Linked DNA regions of Candidatus Ruthia magnifica str. Cm (Calyptogena magnifica). Each later gene encodes a partner of the first gene's protein in a complex. Links are inferred from orthologs where the notes say so. Each region holds a gene or a part of one and is shown in the gene's direction. Other genes may lie near its edges. The genes, in order: accD and RMAG_RS00655.

Region 1 (7,908 bases):
GCTAAGGTAGCACTTCAGGGTAATTTAGATCCTTGTGTTTTGTATGCATCTCCTGAAAAAATACGCGAAGAAGTCAAAAAAATCTTATCACAATTTCAAGGTGATACAGGCCATGTGTTTAATCTAGGTCATGGCATTTCTCCTGATGTAAATCCTGAACACATGAAAGTTCTGGTAGATGTTGTACATGAATTTAGTAAAAGATAACGCATAATGTCAAGGTTAAGTACAATTTTTACCCAGCTTCCTGTTGGCAAAAAAGTATTTATTCCCTTTATTACTGCGGGGGATAGTGGGCTTGATAATACTTTTGAACTAATGCAAGTTTTGGTCAAAAATGGTGCGGATGTGATTGAATTGGGTGTGCCATTTTCAGATCCAATAGCTGATGGCCCTATAATTGCTAAGTCTCATGAACGAGCGGTGGCAGATGGGGTGGGTTTGTGTGATGTGCTAAGTCTAGTTAAAAAGTTTAGACAAAGCAACGATACAACCGCCATTGTGTTAATGGGCTATCTTAATCCAATTGAGGCTTTTGGTTATCAAGCCTTTGCTAATGCTGCTAGTGAAAGCGCTGTTGACGGTGTGTTGGTGGTAGATATGCCACCAGAAGAGGCGCATGATTTAAAGCGGAGTCTTGATGATGTTAATATTGACCTTATCTTTTTGGTTGCACTAACAACAACGGATGAACGCTTGGCATTTTTAGCTACCATTGCCTCAGGTTTTATTTATTTTATTTCCCTTAAAGGTGTGACAGGTGCAGAGCATTTGGATGTTGATTTAGTAAAAATGTACCTTTTAAGAGTTCGTAAAATGATTAATTTGCCTATTGGGGTAGGTTTTGGTATTAAAAATGCTAAAAGTGCAAAAGCAGTGTCTAAGTATGCAGATGCAGTTATTGTAGGTTCATTACTGGTTGCGTTTGTTGAACAATATGCAAATGATAGGAATAAAATGTTAGCAAATGTTGGATATTTTGCAGATGAAATTTCTACTGCAATTAAATAATTAAAATAAGGAAAGGCGTATGAGTTGGTTAGAAAAAATCTTACCTTCTATTACCAGTGTAGTGAAGAAAAATATTCCAGAAGGTTTATGGAGTAAGTGCCCTAAGTGTGAAACCACACTTTATTCAGAAGAGTTAAAAGCGTTGAATTATGTTTGTCCTAAGTGTGATTATCACGTGCGCCTTACTGCTAGGGCGCGTATTGATAGTTTTTTAGACAAGCAGGGACAAGAAGAAATTGCTGCTAATTTGAGCCCAGTTGACCCTTTAAAATTTAAAGATCAAAGAAAATATAAAGACCGCTATTTACAAGCACAAAAGACTACTCATGAAAAAGATGCGCTTGTGGTTAAAACAGGAACACTTAACGGCATAAAAGTCATGGTCGTTGCTTTTGAATTTAAATTTATGGGCGGCTCTATGGGTTCTGTGGTTGGAGAGAAGTTTGTTCGTGCTGCAAAAATAAGCATTGAAACCAATGTACCACTGATTTGTTTTTCAGCTTCAGGGGGCGCGCGTATGCAAGAAGGTTTGTTTTCACTGATGCAAATGAGCAAAACAGCTTTAATGATTAAATTGCTGAGTGATAAAAAAGTACCTTTTATTTCGATTTTAACTGATCCAACCATGGGAGGTGTTTCTGCTAGTTTTGCCATGTTAGGTGATGTTCATATTGCTGAACCAAATGCGTTGATTGGTTTTGCTGGCCCTAGAGTGGTTGAACAAACCGTTCGAGAGTCATTGCCAGAAGGTTTTCAGCGTAGTGAGTTTTTGTTAGAAAAAGGTGCGATTGATATGATTGTGCACCGGTCTGAGTTGCGCACTCAAGTACATAAAATATTAAGCGCTATAACGTTTAATAATGGCTAAATACAAAATCCTCTACAAGCTTGGTCATGTAAATGGCGCTTTGGTTGACGAGTCTTGGGTGAGAATTCGTGCTTAGAGTCCTGTGTTATTGATGCTCAAGTGAGTAAATTGAAAATCCTTCTTTTAAGTATATTAAAGGTATTTTGTAATGAAATAGAAAAAACTTTTCAAGTTATGAAAGCGTTCATATTTTCTACAAATTATGGTAATTGAGTAGAATCGTTGTTAAGTTTAAAATACCTAGGGGATTCTTACGTGGTTTGTATTGATAAAATTGATGGAGGCAATATTATCGTTAATTTTAATAATTCACTGGCAAGTAGTGATGTTTCTTTTCAGGTAAAAATCTTTCAAAAATAATGAAAGTTTTACTGGCAAATCCACGTGGTTTTTGTGCTGGTGTTGATCGTGCAATTGAAATTGTGGAGCGTGCATTAAAGTTACATGGTGCACCTGTCTATGTTCGTCATGAAGTGGTGCATAATAAATTTGTAGTTGATGGACTAAAGGCCAAAGGTGCTATTTTTGTTGAAGATATTGCTGATGTACCTAATGAGCAAGTGGTTATTTTTAGTGCACATGGTGTGTCAATGGCAGTACGCAAGCAAACTCAGGATATAGACGCAACTATTTATGATGCCACTTGTCCTTTGGTGACTAAGGTGCATAAAGAAGTTATCAGAAAACAAAAACAACAACATCAAGTTATTTTGATTGGCCATAAAGGCCATCCAGAGGTTGAAGGCACGTTAGGGCAATCTAATGAGGAGCTTCAATTAGTGGAAACAATTGAGGATGTTGGACGTTTGAATTTATCAAAAAATACCCCTATTTCTTATACAACACAAACCACACTTTCGATTGATGATACTAAACATATTGTGGATTATTTAAAATCAAAATTTCCCACTATTGATGCACCTAAGAAAGATAATATTTGTTATGCCACACAAAATCGTCAAGATGGTGTTAAAATTTTGATGCAATCTTCTGATATATTATTAGTATTAGGTTCTAGTAATTCATCTAATTCAAATCGTCTTAGAGAAATTGCGGAAAAAATGGATATTCCTGCCTATCTGATTAATGACGCTGATGAAATTGATGAGTTGTGGCTTAAAGACGTGAACACAATAGGTGTAACCGCAGGTGCTTCGGCGCCAGAGGTTTTGGTTCAAGAAGTCATTCATTATTTGTGTGACAAGGGCGTCACTAAAGTTATTGAAGTAAATGGCGCGAAGGAGAATATTCATTTTCCAGTACCAAAAGAATTAAGATAAGATTTTTTTTTAATAAATAAACTAAGTTTAGACAAAGACGTTGACCTATTTTTAAAAATAACATGAAAAAAACAGCATTAATTTGTGGCTCGTACGCTTTTGATAGTATTATGGTGTTCCGTGATCATTTTAAAAATCATATTTTACCAGATAAGGTGCATATGCTCAATGTGTCATTTTTAGTATCAACTATGCGCAAAGAGTTTGGTGGTTGTGCTGGCAATATTGCTTATAATTTGCATTTATTGGGCGCTAATTCAGTGCCAATGGCAACAGTAGGCAGTGATTTCACGCCCTATTTAACGTGGATGAAAAAGCATCGTATGAATACCTCATATATAAAAATTCTCAAAGATCAATATACAGGTCAGGCATTTATTACCACTGATATGAGTGATAATCAAATTACTGCTTTTCATCCTGGTGCGATGGATCAATCGCACCAAAATAAGGTATCTGATGTCAGTGCGGTTGATATTGGCATTGTATCTCCTGATGGACGTGTTGGGATGATTGAGCATGCGACACAATTTAAACAATTAAAAATTCCATTTATTTTTGATCCAGGTCAGGGCATGCTAATGTTCTCAGGCAAAGAGCTGGTTAATTTTATTAAGAAAGCTACTTATATAGTACTCAATGATTATGAATCACAAATGTTACAAACTAAAACTGGGCTAGATTTGTCAACCATTGCTTCCAAAGTTGACGCTTTGATTATTACCAAAGGTAACGAGGGTTCAGAAATTCATACCGATGGTAAATTAATTAATATTATCCCTGCTAAGGCAGATAGTATGCAAGATCCTACAGGTTGTGGTGATGCTTATCGTGCCGGGTTGTTGTACGGTTTAATGCATGATATGAATTGGAGAACGATTGGTCAATTAGCAGGGTTATTGGGCGCCATTAAGATGGCGCATTTAGGTACGCAAAACCATGAGCTTGATATGGCTGATATTGGAAATCGCTATCAAGATAATTATGGTGAATCGTTGTTTTAGTTAAGACAATAGTTATTTCTTTTGACACTAAATTAACTTAGTGTTTTTAATAGGTTTTCTATCAACTCGATTCGTCTAATATCTTCAGGCATCTCTTCTTTAATAATTAATTGGTTTTGATCCTTTAGCTGATATTTTTTCGTTTGCTTTTGAATAAGGTTGATTATTTTTATTGGTTCGATGGTATTTTTATTGCCAAAGGTGATGATAGCTTTGTTTTCATAGAGACTGATTTTATCAATGCCAATTTTTTGTGAAAAGAGCTTGAGTTTAGTATTGGCAAATAAATTTTTGGTTGAATCTGGTAATAATCCAAAACGATCAATCATCTCAATTTGTAATGCTTTAAGTTCTTTATTGTTTTGACAACTTGCAATACGTTTATAGAGTACAAGTCGTTGGTGTACATCAAAAATATACGTCTCTGGAATGATAGATGGCAAACCAGAATCAATTTTCACTTCATGACTGATTGGATCATCAAAGTTAATTTTCCTGCCAGAACGCAGGGTGTCAATGGTACGTTTTAATAAATCATGATAAAGATTAAAGCCAATTTCGTTAATTTTTCCAGATTGATTATCGCCCAATAAATCACCCGCACCACGAATTTCAAGGTCGTGATTGGCTAGTATAAATCCAGCACCAAGCTCTTCTAAAGATTCAATGACATCTAGACGTTTTTTGGCTGTTTTGGATAATAATTGATAAGATTTAATAATTAAATAGGCATAAGCCCTATGATGGGAACGACCAACACGACCTCGTAGCTGGTGTAATTGTGCCAGACCAAAATTTTGTGCATTATTGATAATGATGGTATTAGCATTTGGAATGTCAATCCCTGTTTCAATAATTGTGGTGCAAACCAAAATTTGGAAACGTGCGTGATAAAAATCACTCATAATTTTTTTTAGTTCACGCGTTGGCATTTGTCCGTGGGCAATACGAACGTGAATTTTTGGCATAATTTGTTTGAGATTTTCTACCATTTTGTCAATTGAATCAATATCGTTATGTAGTACAAATACCTGACCGCCACGGTGCATTTCACGTGTAATTGCCTCTTTGATGTTGTTGTTATTCCACTCTTGTACAAACGTTTGAATGGCACTACGTTTGGCAGGGGGGGTGGCAATAATGGACAGCTCTCTTAATGAACCTAGCGCCATATTCAATGTGCGTGGAATAGGGGTGGCAGTCATGGTCAGAATGTCACTTTCTCCCCGTATTTTTTTCAATGCCTCTTTTTGTTTAACACCGAAACGATGCTCTTCGTCAATAATAATCAAGCCAAGATCTTTGTATTTAATAGTGCTTTGAATAATTGTGTGAGTACCAATGATAATGTCAATTGTTCCTTGATTTAATTTTTTAATAATTAGTTTTTTCTCTTTTTGAGTTTGAAACCTTGAAAGCGCTGCAATTTCAACAGGGTGGTTAATAAAGCGGTCAACAAATGATTGATAATGCTGGTTAGATAATAGCGTGGTTGGAACCAAAATTGCCACTTGCTTCCCCGCTTCAACCGCTAAGAATGCCGCACGCATAGCAATTTCAGTTTTACCAAAACCAACATCGCCACAGACCAATCTGTCCATTGGCCTGCATGATTGCATATCTGCTAAAACTTCATCCATGGTTTTTAGTTGGTCTGGTGTTTCCTCAAAAGGGAAACTAGCAACAAATGAGGAGTAAGCATCATTCGGCTTAGGGAAAGCAAAGCTTATTTTAGAGGCTCGTTTGGCATAAATTTCTAATAATTCAGCTGCCACATCAAACAAAGCCTCACCTGCTTTTTTCTTAGCCTTGCTCCATTGATTTGTTCCTAGCTTGTGTAATGGAGCATTCTCCGATGAGATTCCAGCGTATCTGGAGATTAGGTTGAGTGAGGTTATTGGCACCATTAATTTTGCATTATCAGCATATTCTAGGGTAAGAAAATCTTGTGATTGATCATCAAAGATTTGGGGTTTAAGCCCTAAATACCTACCTACACCATAATTTTCATGCACAATAGCATCACCCATTTTAATCTCAACTAGGCTTTTAATTGCTTCATCAAAATCTTTGTGCTTGACACGACGACGTTGTTGTTGAACCACTTCTTGACCGAATAAATTCTCTTCAGTAATAATGGCAATATCATCAGTGAGTAAGCCATTGGTAAGATTTTCATTAGTAATGTTAAGCAGTTTGCTACTTTTACTAAATTCGTACCAGTTTTTAACGTTATGGGTATCAAGTTGATGACTAGTGAATAAATCTCTGAGCACATTTTGCCTGCTACGCGATTCACAAACAACTAATATTTTTTTGTTAGTGAATTTTTTAACAAAGGCTAAAAATTTTCTTAATGGGTTTTTTGTTTGTGGTTCAATACGTATTGAGGGCAATAAGCTTGAGTTAAAATTAAAATTCTGGTTTTTATTTTCTAGTTTTGATGTGCTAATGATATGCTGTGATTTTTGTTTGATTTCTCTAAATAGTAATTCTTTGGACAGAAAAACTTTATGAATATCAAGTGGCGCCCTATCTAATGATTTTTTAGCATTTTCAAATCGTTCATGTATCTCGCTATAGGTCTTATCCACTAAACTTGAAAACCCTTTTGATGTGACAATAATGGCGTTATCCACTAGATAATCAAACAAGGTATTGGTTGTGTTAAAAAAGAGTGGTAAATAAAATTCAATACCACTTGGTAACCTACCTTCACTAACTTCAGTATAAATAAAGCCATCGTCATTAAATGCTTTTTGATAATTGACTTTAAAGCGTTCAATACTAGTACTATCTGTGGCAAACTCCCTGGCAGGCAATAGCATAATTTTAGACACTTCCATTTTAGAGCGTTGAGTTGAGGTGTCAAAGGTGCGAATAGACTCTACTTCTTGATCAAACAAATCAATTCTGTAAGGTGTTTTTGCACCCATTGGGTATAAATCAATCAATGAGCCATGAATATTAAATTCACCATGTTCCATTACGGTGGTTACACGGTTGTAGCCAATTTTTAGTAGTTTTTTACTAAAAGCTTTAATATTAATATTGTCATTAATATTAATATTAAAGCTATATTTTTCGCTAAACTCTAACGGGCATAAGTATGAAAATAATGATTCTAATGTAGTGATAATAATACCATTTTTAAGATTTTTAAGTTTTGATAAGGTTTTTAATCGACTTGATGTGATATCAGGATGAGGTGAAAAGTGATCATAGGCGAGCACTTCCCAACTATCAAATTTTAAAATTTCTAAGTTTGTGTTGTAGAAGTTTAAAGATTTATAAAGATTGTCAAAATGTCCAGTGTCATCAGTAATGACTAAAATAACTTGCTGTTGTTGATTTGTAAATTCAATTAATGCTAGTGCATCTGCACTACCGTACAGTGAGCCCCAATAGGTTTTTTGATTCGATTGAAAGCATTTGAGCTTATCAGGATAGAGATATTGCATGACGCTTAATTATTGTTAGTTAGAATATCGATACCTTCATTTTCTAGCATTGTAATGAGTTGAATAAGTGGCAAGCCAATCAAGCTATTTGAATCATTACCAGTCATTTGTTTAAATAAACTAATGCCTAGATTTTCTGATTTAAAACTACCTGCACAGTTATAAGGAGTATCTTTTTTAAGATAATATTCAATTTGTTCAATACTCAAATCTTTAAAAATCACTTTGAAAGTTTCAACTTTAGTTTGTATATTATTGGTATTTGTATTTAAAAGTGTCAAACT
Region 2 (11,566 bases), 960 kb from region 1 along the record:
GACATAGGCTTAAAAAATATCTCTACATCATTTTTAGATAAAAAATATAGTCATTCTAAGCCTAACCCATCATTTATAAACAATCTAAACTACAATGCTCTATTGTATTCATTATTATACAAATATGATGATAATGCTATTTTTTCAAAGACTTATATAACGCCCTTGATAAAGAACTTATTTAGTTGTGAAGATAAAGATAGGTTGTTATTTTATTATAAGGATTTGGAGAGCTTATCAAAATCAAATAATAAGTCAATTGATTTATTAAATAAGAATTTGAATAAACTACAAAAAATATTAAGTGAAAAAAATATTAACCTATACTTTATGCCGTCAGTTGATAAATATAACCTTTATTCAAAATATATTCAACATAACAAATACCAGCAAAGCGCATTTTTTGAAATATTAAGGCCACTAAAAAAAGAATACAATTTTATTGATACCAAAATGATATTAGAGGAGATGTTAGACAATAATATATCAGATGTATATTATTGTGATGATACTCATTGGAGTTTCAAAGCAAGTGAGGAAATATTTAAGCAAGTAAGACTTAAATAAATACTAATATAAAATTAGTCAAAGAAAGCCAGCTGTTATTATGGCGTTACAAGTTGTAATTATCAAAATCCTACTTGATATACAAGGGATAGTTTATTAAAATATCTGTGCCAACTTTTGAAACCCCCTCCTCAGTAAGGTAAGTGTACTTTAAGGCCTTTTTTTATTAATACAACCGTGCTTGGTTCTATTAATTACATGTGAGTAGAATATACATCTTAAAAAGGGGTTTAATGATTATCACGTAATAATATTGTGCAATTCTATAGCTAGACAGCTTGATGCTCTAACTCTAGTATCTTAGCGGAGTCTAGTATATAGTCGTATAATTGGTTCCAGTTGGCCGACAGAATCTCCACAAAATCAAGCTATTATTGGCTATTTGCTAAAAATACGTCAATTAATCGTGAATCGAATAACACAAGCTACACTACCTTTTTGTAAACCTACTACAAATAAGCAACACGTATTGGGATTATCAGCGGGTGTACATTCGTATACTCGAATACTCGAATATTTTAGCCTGATGTTTCAATTAAATATTCTAAGTTTTGCACGACTATTTTAATGCTCATTGTAGTTATTTTTCCCAACAATACAGCGTGTATCCTGAGAAAGTAGTGTAATAATAAATACAGTTAATTTAATTCTCATATTATTTTTCTTGTGGATTTTTTATTGAACTTACTATCCAAAAAACCTTTTTTATTGTTTAATTTGTTTTTTTTAGAATTCCTATTTTTACCGTATTTAAGCTTATTATAATTCTTATTTTTTTTGGTTTTTGGTGATAATATTTTTTTACCAGATTCTGGCAAATTGTACTCTGGCACAAATCCTTCTACCATTATACGATCTAATTTATTTTGAATGAGACGTTCAATATCAAATAATTGCTTAGCTTCATCAACACTAACTAATGAAATTGCTTCACCTTTTGAACCAGCACGACCAGTACGACCAATACGATGTACATAATCTTCTGGCACACGTGGTAGGTCAAAGTTAACGACATGTGGCAATTGGTCAATATCAATACCCCTTGCTGCAATATCAGTTGCTACTAACACGTTCACCTTAGCATTTTTAAAATCTGCCAAGGCTCTTGTGCGTGCACCTTGACTTTTGTTGCCATGAATAACAGTTGCACTAATTTTTTTCTTTTCTAATTGAGTAGCAATTCGATTTGCACCATGTTTAGTGCGGCTAAATACCAGCACCTGATACCAACTATGTTCTTGAATAAGGTATATTAATAGCGCTTGCTTTTTAAATTTATCAACAGGATGAATCCACTGCTTTACAGTTTTAACAGTGGAATTTCTCGGAGTAACTGATATTTCTACGGGGTTGTTAACCAGACTCTTTGCTAGTATTCGAATATCATTAGAAAAAGTGGCTGAAAACATGAGTGTTTGTTTTTTTTGCGGTAAAATCTTTAGAATTCGTTTAATATCATGAATAAATCCCATATCTAGCATTCTATCTGCTTCATCAAATACAATGATTTCTAACGTATCAAATTTCACTGCATTTTTAGAATATAAATCTAATAACCGTCCTGGTGTAGCAACTAAAATATCAACGCCGTCACGTAACTTTCGCATTTGTGGATTAATCTTTACACCTCCAAACACCACGCTTGATTTAAACGATAAATATTTACCATAAATCGTTACACTATCGCTGACTTGTGCGGCTAATTCACGCGTAGGAGTTAGGATTAGCATACGAACCTGATTGAATTTTATAGGACTACATTTTGATAATATTTCAAGAATAGGCAGGATAAATCCTGCTGTTTTACCCGTGCCAGTTTGGGCGGCAGCCATGACATCTTTGCCTTCTAAAATAGCTGGAATAGCTTGAGCTTGTATTAATGATGGCTCTCTGTATCCTTGTTGTTCTATGGCTTTAAGAATTGAATCAGACAAGCCTAATTTTGAAAAATCCATAAGAGAATATTTTAAATAAAAACAGGAATTTTACATTAGCATCCTATAATAGATATATGAATAAATATCAGGTTGTCAAAAATCCGTCTGAGGGGCTCCATATTCATTATATGGGAATTTGTAAATACAATTAATCTAACTATTGTGTCGGTTGTAAGCGTCATAGTGATGAAATCACACATTGGGTTAATTATTCAGCTACGATACGTTTGAACCCTTATAAAGGGATCTTAAAGAGCGAAATATCGATGAATGAATGCCAACCCTTATTGTGTAGTGAGTTAATTTAGATAAACATTGATTGTTCTGAGTCTAATCAAAGACTATATAGAAGATTGTTCAGTTTATTGTTATCCAATTAATATTATTATTGATATAGACTTTAATCAACAAGTGCGTTTTACAAGTGACGTATGAAAATGAATAGACTTTAAAAAAATTTAAACATCCTCTTCTGGCGTACGTGTTTTAATACTAAGCGCATGAAGTGTACCGTTGGTAATTTCTTCATTCATAACAGCAAGTACCATTTTTTGCCTAGCTAATAGTGGCATCCCCTCAAAAATTGATGAAACCACTTTTGTTGAACAACTACAACCATCACCCCCCATGGTAACTGTTGAATTTTTTATACCCATTTGAATTTTTGCTTGAATCTCTTCTAACGTCATTACCTATGCTCCAAACACACCTTTAAGTGCAAAGAAAAATAAAATAGACATGATTGCACCTGCTGGTAGGGTAATTAACCAAGATAAGAAAATCATATTAATAACCCGCATGTTAAGTGCCGCCACACCCCTAGCAATACCAACACCCAATACTGCCCCTACTAAAACTTGCGTGGTTGACACAGGAATGCCTGTTGATGAGGCTAAAACTACCGTTGTTGCAGCGGCCAATTCAGCAGCAAAGCCACGAGAAGGAGTAAGTTCTGTAATACCTTTTCCGATAGTTTTCATCACTCTAAATCCATAAGTCACCAAACCAAATACAATGCCACCACCACCAACCAATAAAATCCACGAAGGCACAACACTTTTTGAGGTAATACCTCCACCAACTTCCACAATACTATAAACTGCAGCCAGTGGTGCAATAGCATTGGCAACATCGTTAGAACCATGTGCAAATGCCATGGCAGATGCGGTAATCACCATAAGCACAGCAAAAAGCTTTTCCATATTTGCATAATGAAAATCTTTATCGTCCTTAGGGTCTATCTTGATATGTTTCATAAGAAACGCAGCAATTACAGCTGCCAAAATACCAACCGTAACTGCAATCATCATACTTAAAGAGGTATCTTTAGAGATATATTTTAAAGACTCAACATGTTTAAGGCCTTTAAACAGCGTGACCAATGCAATGATAAAACCAACAAAAAATACATAAAATGGCAAATATTTTTTAGCATTTGCTAGCAGATCTTTTGTGTCAATCACCAAAGATTGTAAACTTTTAAAGATAATAATAGCCAGCGTACCAGCAAGCACTGGAGATGCCACCCAACTCATTATAATTTTAATCACTTTATCCCAAGCAACCGCATCAACACCCACACCTACCGCACCAAAACCAACAATGGCGCCAACAATTGAATGCGTTGTAGAGACTGGCCAGCCTAGAGATGAAGCAATCAATAACCATGTACCTGCCGCTAAAAGCGAAGCAAGCATGCCATATACTAATAAATGTGGGCTATCGGTAAATAATGCTGCGTCCAAAATACCTTTACGAATAGTGGCGGTTACCTCTCCACCCGCAAGAATTGCACCTGCAAATTCAAAAACAATTGCAATAACAACTGCTTGTCTAAAGGTAATAGCACCAGAGCCCACCGAAGTACCCATGGCATTAGCAACATCATTAGCACCAATACCCCAAGCCATAAATAACCCAAATCCAATCGCCAGCATAATAAAAATATCAGCATAATTTACAACAACATCCATGATAGTCTCCTTATCTTGCTAGTAGCACTTCTAGTCTTGAGCCAACTTTTTGCGCAGCATCTGCAAGCTCACCCAACCATTCCACAGCACGATAATAAAACATAACATCAACAGGTGGTAAACTAGACTCTAATGGAAATAATTTAGCACGAATTTCATACTGAATTTTATCAGATTTGCTTTCAAGTTTATTCACATCTTTAATAATAGAGCCAATAACCTTACGTTCACGACTACCAAATGCAGTTTCTAACAACTCATCCAATTCATTAACAGCTTTAAGCGCCATAGATGATGTTTTGATACAAACCTTGGTTAATTCTATCACATCATCAAAAATCTCATCTGGCAAAGCCATCTTACGATTAATCATCAAACCAGAAACATCCTTAGTAATGTTGGCAATAGAGTCTTGAATCAGCAATAAATCAAGCAAATCTCTGCGTGAAAAAGGCATCATAAATGTTGAGGGCAAGCTCAAACGTAACTTCTTTTTAAGAATATCCGCTTCACCTTCTTTGGCACCGATATCGCTTCTAATTTTTTCAGCTTGTGCCCAATTTTGAACATGGATAGCAACCATAAAGCCGTTGAGTTCTAAAATGCATGAATGCACTTGTGTCATATGTTTTTGTAATGGGCTAATGGGTGATTTACCAAATAGACCGTCAATTATATTTTTAGCCATCTTTTTCCTCTTTTCATTTGCCTTGTTTTTTCTAAAATCTTTAGATACAAATTTTCTATCAAAAAAATGAGTTATCAACCTTATTCTTTTAAATGCCAAGCTTGTCTACTCTTCGTCAAATAAAATGCGTTGTCCCTCTCCTTCTAAATCATCAAACTGACCGTTCTTAACGCTTATCATTAAAAGAATAACAAGAACAACGCCAACAAAAATCATACTGGGAATTAACCAACAAATTACATTCATCTTCCTTCCTTTTTTTACTAAAAAGCAACATTAATATGTTTTATTTTTTAACCATAAATAAGAATTTTCTCATAAAACAAAAAACATATTAATGTTGCTTTTTAGTAAAAAATGTCTATCAATTCATTACAAAACTAACTCAAATACATTCAAACAACAAATATAAAAGTGGTAAAAGATAAAAATGTCAGTGTTTCTGCTATAATTTTAAACATTGACATATAAACGAATTTTAAACTAGAGTATGAACTTAGATTATCTTGATTTTGAACAACCCATTGTCGAATTAGAGGAAAAAATACAAGCGCTTGATAATATTAAAGACAAAGCGGATATTGTTGATGAAATGGGGGCGCTTAAAATCAAGAGTAATGCTTTAACCAAAAAAATCTTTTCCTCTTTAAGCGACTGGCAAATATCTCAACTAGCGCGCCATCCAAAACGCCTTTATACACTTGATTATATTTCTCATGTATTTGATGAGTTTACTGAATTACACGGTGATCGTATCTATGGTGATGACCATGCTATTATTGGTGGCATTGCTAGATTAGATGCCCAGCCAGTGATGTTTATTGGCCAACAAAAAGGACGAACCACTCAAGAAAAACTTAAATACAATTTTGGCATGCCTAGGCCTGAAGGCTATCGTAAGGCCTTACGTTTAATGAAGCTGTCTGAAAAATTCTCAATGCCTATTATTACTTTTATTGATACTCCTGGTGCTTACCCAGGTATTGGCGCTGAAGAACGAGGTCAAAGTGAGGCCATTGCTAAAAATCTATTTGAAATGTCAACCCTTGCAACACCCATTATCTCGGTAGTTATTGGTGAAGGCGGCTCTGGTGGTGCATTAGCAATTGGCGTTGCAGATATAATCATGATGTTTAAATATAGTATTTACTCCGTGATTTCCCCAGAAGGCTGTGCATCCATTTTGTATAAAGATGCAACCAAGGCTAATCTTGCGGCGGAATCTCTAAAACTAACCTCAGCCCATCTTAAAGAAAATGGGCTAATTGACATCATTATTGATGAACCGTTAGGTGGCATTCACCGCGACCCTTCGCAAGCAAAAGTGCTACTAAAAGAGGCATTAATACAACAACTCAATGAAATTAAACAACTACCAATAGAGCAATTGTTACAAAACAGACAAGAAAAACTCTTAAATTTTGGAAAATTTAAAGACTAAAGATTTATTTCTTAAGGATAAACAAATTGTCCTTGGTCTTAGTGGTGGCATTGATTCTGTTGTACTGTTGTATTATTTAAACACGCACTATCCCAATAAAACAAGAGTCATTCATTACAACCATCATTTATCTCAATATTGTAACGAATGGAATAAGTTTTGCGAAAAGCTATGTTTAAGCCTTAATATCACCTATTTAAGTATTGATTTATATTTTAATAATACATCTAATATCGAAGAAAATACACGTAAAAAGCGCTATCATTCTTTATCTAACTCATTAAAAAAAAATGAAGTGCTTTGCACAGCACACCATCAGAACGACCAAGCAGAAACCCTACTTTTACAATTGTTTCGTGGTAGTGGCATCAAAGGATTAGCCGCCATGCCTAAAGAAAAACCTTTAGGCATGGGTATTCACTATCGTCCTTTTTTAACAATTAGTAAGTTTCAAATTATTGATTATGCTAAAAATAACAAACTAAACTGGATAGAAGATGATAGCAACAAAAATACTAATTTTATGCGTAATTTCTTGCGTTTAGAAATTCTACCTAAATTATCTGGTGCATATAAAAATTTAACAAGAACACTTGCTAGAAGCGCAAAACACCAATCAGAAGCCTTAAAACTAATACGCGAATTAGCCGATATTGATATGAATACATATCACATTATCAACAATGCCAATCGCATCGATACAAATAGACTTATCAAACTTGAAACCCACAGAATTAAAAATGTTCTTCGTCATCATTTAAATTTGCTTAACTTTTTAACACCTAGCGATAAAATAATGCATCAAATTATTGAACTGCTATACACAAAAGAAAATACCAACCCTTTAGTATGTTGGGATAAGTATGAGATTAGACGTTACCAAAATGAATTATATTTCATCAATAAGACCTTACCAAGAAAAAACGCGTTTTGTCCATTTTATAAAGAGCTTAAGAATTTTAAAAATTTTTCAATTCGTTATCGACAAGAAGGCCAACGTATTAAATTACTAGGAAAAACGCACACTCAATCACTAAAAAAAGTCTTACAAGAAGCCAATATCCCGCCATGGGAACGGAATCGATTAAAAATGTATTACATTGATAATAAATTATGCGCTATTGAACGTATCGGAAAAATATCTAACATTTAGGGTAAATCTTACTTGTTCCAAATGGATGGTGGTATTTATTGCTAGCTTAATAAGGATTATTAATCCCAATTTTTGCTAATATTTTTATCTCTAGGTTTTCCATTTGCTGCGCATCTTTAGTGTCAATATGATCATAGCCCAACAAATGCAACATACCATGAATTGCCATATGGGTTAAGTGGTTATTAAAAGATTTATGTTGTTCAATAGACTCTTTTAAAACGACCTGCGTACAAATCACCACATCCCCTAAAACCGCCTCATCAATTTCAATCGGCAAATCACTTTGGAATGATAATACATTAGTAAGTTTATCTTGATGACGATAAACTTTATTAAGATTTTTAATTTCTGTTTCATTGACTAATCGAATCAATAACTCGCTTTCACCCCTGTCTAACTCTTTAATCACTTCTTGTAAAGTGTTGCTTAAATCATACTCATTAATAGATGAATCATGAATAATATTTTGAATAACTACCATACTTAATCTTGGGCTTAATGATATTTTTTGATAAAATTATTGATTTTATCAAAAGTCTATTATCTTGTCATTAATTGTTGAAGTTGCCATACCCATACCACTAAATAAAACTTTTGACTATCTATGTGATGATGAGGTGCTTGTTGGTGTGCGCGTTAAAGTGCCTTTTGTACGTAAAAAAGTAATCGGTATAGTGCTAGCTATTAGAGATAAAAGTAATTTTTATAAACTGAAATCTGTTGAAGAAGTGTTAGACAAAACGCCAATTTTAGACAAACTAACCTTAAGCCTCTTATTTTGGTCGGCCAATTATTACCACCATCCAATTGGTGAAGTGATTTCAACTGCACTACCTAAAAACTTGCGTTTAGGTAAAAAAGCAAACATTAAAAAAATTACCGGTTTGCCAAATCAAACAAAGCAATCAAACTTCAAGCTCTCAGATGAGCAAAATATTGCCATCACACAAATCTTAAAATCAAACTACCAATATCACGCTTTTTTACTCCACGGTGTGACTGGTAGTGGCAAAACTGAGGTATATTTACACACCACCCAAGCAATGCTTAATCAAAAAAAACAAGTGCTGGTATTGGTACCAGAAATTGGGCTAACACCACAAATGATTACACGTTTTGAATCACGCCTAAAAACACGCGTAGTAACGATTCATTCACAACTCAACGAAACTAAAAAACTAGATGCCTATCTTATGGCTAAAAATGGTGAGGCTGGCGTGGTAATTGGTACACGAAGTGCTATTTTTTCACCGATGCCAAACCTAGGCTTAATCATTATTGACGAAGAACATGATAATTCATTTAAACAACAATCAAATTTTCGATATTGTGCCAAAAATTTAAGTTTTATACGTGCCAAACAAGCCAATATTCCAATAGTCTTAGGTACAGCAACACCTTCATTAGAATTGTTAAAAAATGTGATGGATCAAAAAATCACACGTATCACACTCACCAAACGCACAGGCAATGCCACTCTGCCAAAAATCAGTTTGATTGATATGCGCAGTAATACTGATGGTGCTTTGTCTAAAATGCTGATTGAAAAAACCAAACAATATTTATCAGCCGGCAAGCAAGTCATGTTATTTATTAACCGTCGAGGCTATGCACCTGTTTATTATTGCACACAGTGCAGCTGGAAAGCACAATGCGACCATTGCGATTCAACCATGGTTTATCACCGCCATATCAATCGTCTTAAATGCCATCATTGCGGTGGTGAAAAAATGCCAGAACACACCTGCCCAGACTGCTTTAGGCAAAGCCTTAAAGTGCTAGGCTATGGCACAGAAAGACTAGAAGAAACACTATCTTCATATTTTGCAGATACCCCTATTATCCGTATTGATCGCGATACCACACGACGCAAAAAAGCCTTTACACGACACTTAGAACAAATTAACGCTGGCAAATCTTGTATTATTATTGGCACGCAAATGTTAGCTAAAGGGCATGATTTTTCCAATCTTGCAATGGTTGGTATTTTGGATATTGATACTGGGTTTTTATCTCTTAATTTCCGAGCAACTGAATATTTAGCCCAACTACTCATCCAAGTATCAGGTCGTGCAGGCAGGCATAAAGAAAAAGGCGAAGTCGTTATTCAAACTCGCTATCCAGATCATCCAATCTTTAACTTTATTTTATCATCCCACTACACGCAATTTGCCAACCAACTCCTCAAACAGCGCTTAAGCGCAATGATGCCACCTTTTTCACACCAGGCATTATTATGTGCCAATGCAAAAAATAAACAAAATGCTGAAAATTTCTTACATGAAGCAGTCGTTTTATTAAAAAATATACAAATAAATTCAGTAGAAATTTTGGGGCCAGTGATCAACACCATTGAAAAAAAATCAGACTACTACTACTTTAATCTATACCTACAATCCAACAATCGAGTAACACTCCACCAAATGCTATCTACTTTCAATCAACATATCAACATACTAAAACTCAAAAACAAAGTACGTTGGTATTTAGATATTGATCCAATTGAATAATAGATAATTTATTATAATTCAACATCATCTATTCATTCTGAAATATCAATAATTTAATTTAAGATTTTTAGATCAATCTGGCACCTCTTTATCATTGTTATCCAATCGCCTACAAGTTAAGACACTTTGTAAACGCCAATCTTTAACACGTTTGAGAGGAATATCAATCATATCAGTATATTTTACAGACAAAATTTCAATTACTACCATGGTGATAAATATATCAACATGGCTTCTGATGACCGTTTATATATATTCTTGGTTTAATTTAAACACAGACTAAATAGTCATACCAGTATAGACACAACTATACACTCATACTACAAATTATACAAATGAACGCTATAGTCGTGTCAAGTCTTTTATTAAATTTAACGAAAAATTAAAATTAACTAGAAAATAGAGAGCTACATATAAGTTAGAATTGTAGGTTTTTAAAAAAATGATAAGTTGTACGAAGGCTCTAGAAAGGAGAACAATAAGAAAGACATGAAGCTAAAAAGAAGCTGTGTAATACACATTCTGAATATGCATATTAGTTAATGTCTAATGAAATAGACTCACTAAATTATATTAACCCGTACATCAAAAAACAGATAAAAATTTAGAGTAATAAACTAGAAAAATAAGTCAGAATAGTAAGCAATATTATTATTTTCAGTTGTTTGTACCTATAATATCTTTATTATTTCAATAAAAAATAGGAATATAAGGAAGAAAAAATTAATATAATCTGCACTTGGGTGTCTTTTTACTAACTTCAGAATTTTCCACTTTAAATTACTAGATGAGTTTGAGTATTAAATGATATTTTTTTGTATAAAATAGATTGTTCCTACAATATTATTTTGAATTTTAATTCAAATCTAAGAGGAATAAAAATGTTCAAAATAACAACACTATTTGTTTTCAAGAGATTGTGCAGCAGCTCTTCTAAAAACTATAAAAGAATCTAATAAAGCTAAGCAATTTAAGCAACCATCAAAAGGAAATTATGAATTACATATTTAGAGAGGTTCTTTTGTTGGCGCTTCTCTAAAAAAAGATATTTTGGCTAATGACAAATGTATTGGAGAGTTAGCTCCAAGTATATTTTTCTATGAAGAAATTGATGACAATAAATAACATGCCATATCTACAAAATCGGAGTTTTCGTCAAATGATTTGGTTATAACAACAAAAATAGAGCAGAATTACTTTACTTTATATGACAATATATAAAATTTGATTTTTTCTAGGTACTGGACTTGAACTTATCAAAGACATGAAAACTGCTTCTAAATTAGAACTGACC

Evidence for each region.
Region 2: the proteins of accD (region 1) and RMAG_RS00655 are in contact, whole or in part, in a solved structure (PDB 8UXZ), measured with the Escherichia coli proteins. The link is inferred for Candidatus Ruthia magnifica str. Cm (Calyptogena magnifica) from one-to-one orthologs.

What each region holds. Positions count from the first base shown.
Region 1 is NC_008610.1:1,098,006-1,105,913, reverse strand. Bases 1-2,954 are described here. They hold accD (acetyl-CoA carboxylase, carboxyltransferase subunit beta), read left to right. Parts: upstream 1-1,030; coding sequence 1,031-1,879; downstream 1,880-2,954. Other genes in these bases: ispH (4-hydroxy-3-methylbut-2-enyl diphosphate reductase), read left to right, coding at 2,239-2,954; trpA (tryptophan synthase subunit alpha), read left to right, coding at 214-1,011; hemE (uroporphyrinogen decarboxylase), read left to right, coding at 1-207. Outside these bases: more of ispH, read left to right, coding at 2,955-3,159; RMAG_RS05110 (carbohydrate kinase family protein), read left to right, coding at 3,222-4,163; mfd (transcription-repair coupling factor), read right to left, coding at 4,196-7,624; RMAG_RS05100 (Maf family protein), read right to left, coding at 7,630-7,908.
Region 2 is NC_008610.1:138,877-150,442, reverse strand. The notes cover bases 4,873-7,630. They hold RMAG_RS00655 (acetyl-CoA carboxylase carboxyltransferase subunit alpha), read left to right. Parts: upstream 4,873-5,655; coding sequence 5,656-6,606; downstream 6,607-7,630. Other genes in these bases: tilS (tRNA lysidine(34) synthetase TilS), read left to right, coding at 6,587-7,630; ccoS (cbb3-type cytochrome oxidase assembly protein CcoS), read right to left, coding at 5,271-5,411; RMAG_RS00665 (TIGR00153 family protein), read right to left, coding at 4,873-5,165. In the rest of the region: RMAG_RS00685 (hypothetical protein), read left to right, coding at 1-567; RMAG_RS00680 (DEAD/DEAH box helicase), read right to left, coding at 1,218-2,522; RMAG_RS06205 (zinc ribbon domain-containing protein), read left to right, coding at 2,820-2,939; RMAG_RS00675 (BolA family protein), read right to left, coding at 2,963-3,193; RMAG_RS00670 (inorganic phosphate transporter), read right to left, coding at 3,197-4,477; more of RMAG_RS00665, read right to left, coding at 4,488-4,872; more of tilS, read left to right, coding at 7,631-7,759; rRNA maturation RNase YbeY, read right to left, coding at 7,806-8,243; replication restart helicase PriA, read left to right, coding at 8,308-10,272. UniProt on the Escherichia coli protein: Component of the acetyl coenzyme A carboxylase (ACC) complex. First, biotin carboxylase catalyzes the carboxylation of biotin on its carrier protein (BCCP) and then the CO(2) group is transferred by the carboxyltransferase to acetyl-CoA to form malonyl-CoA.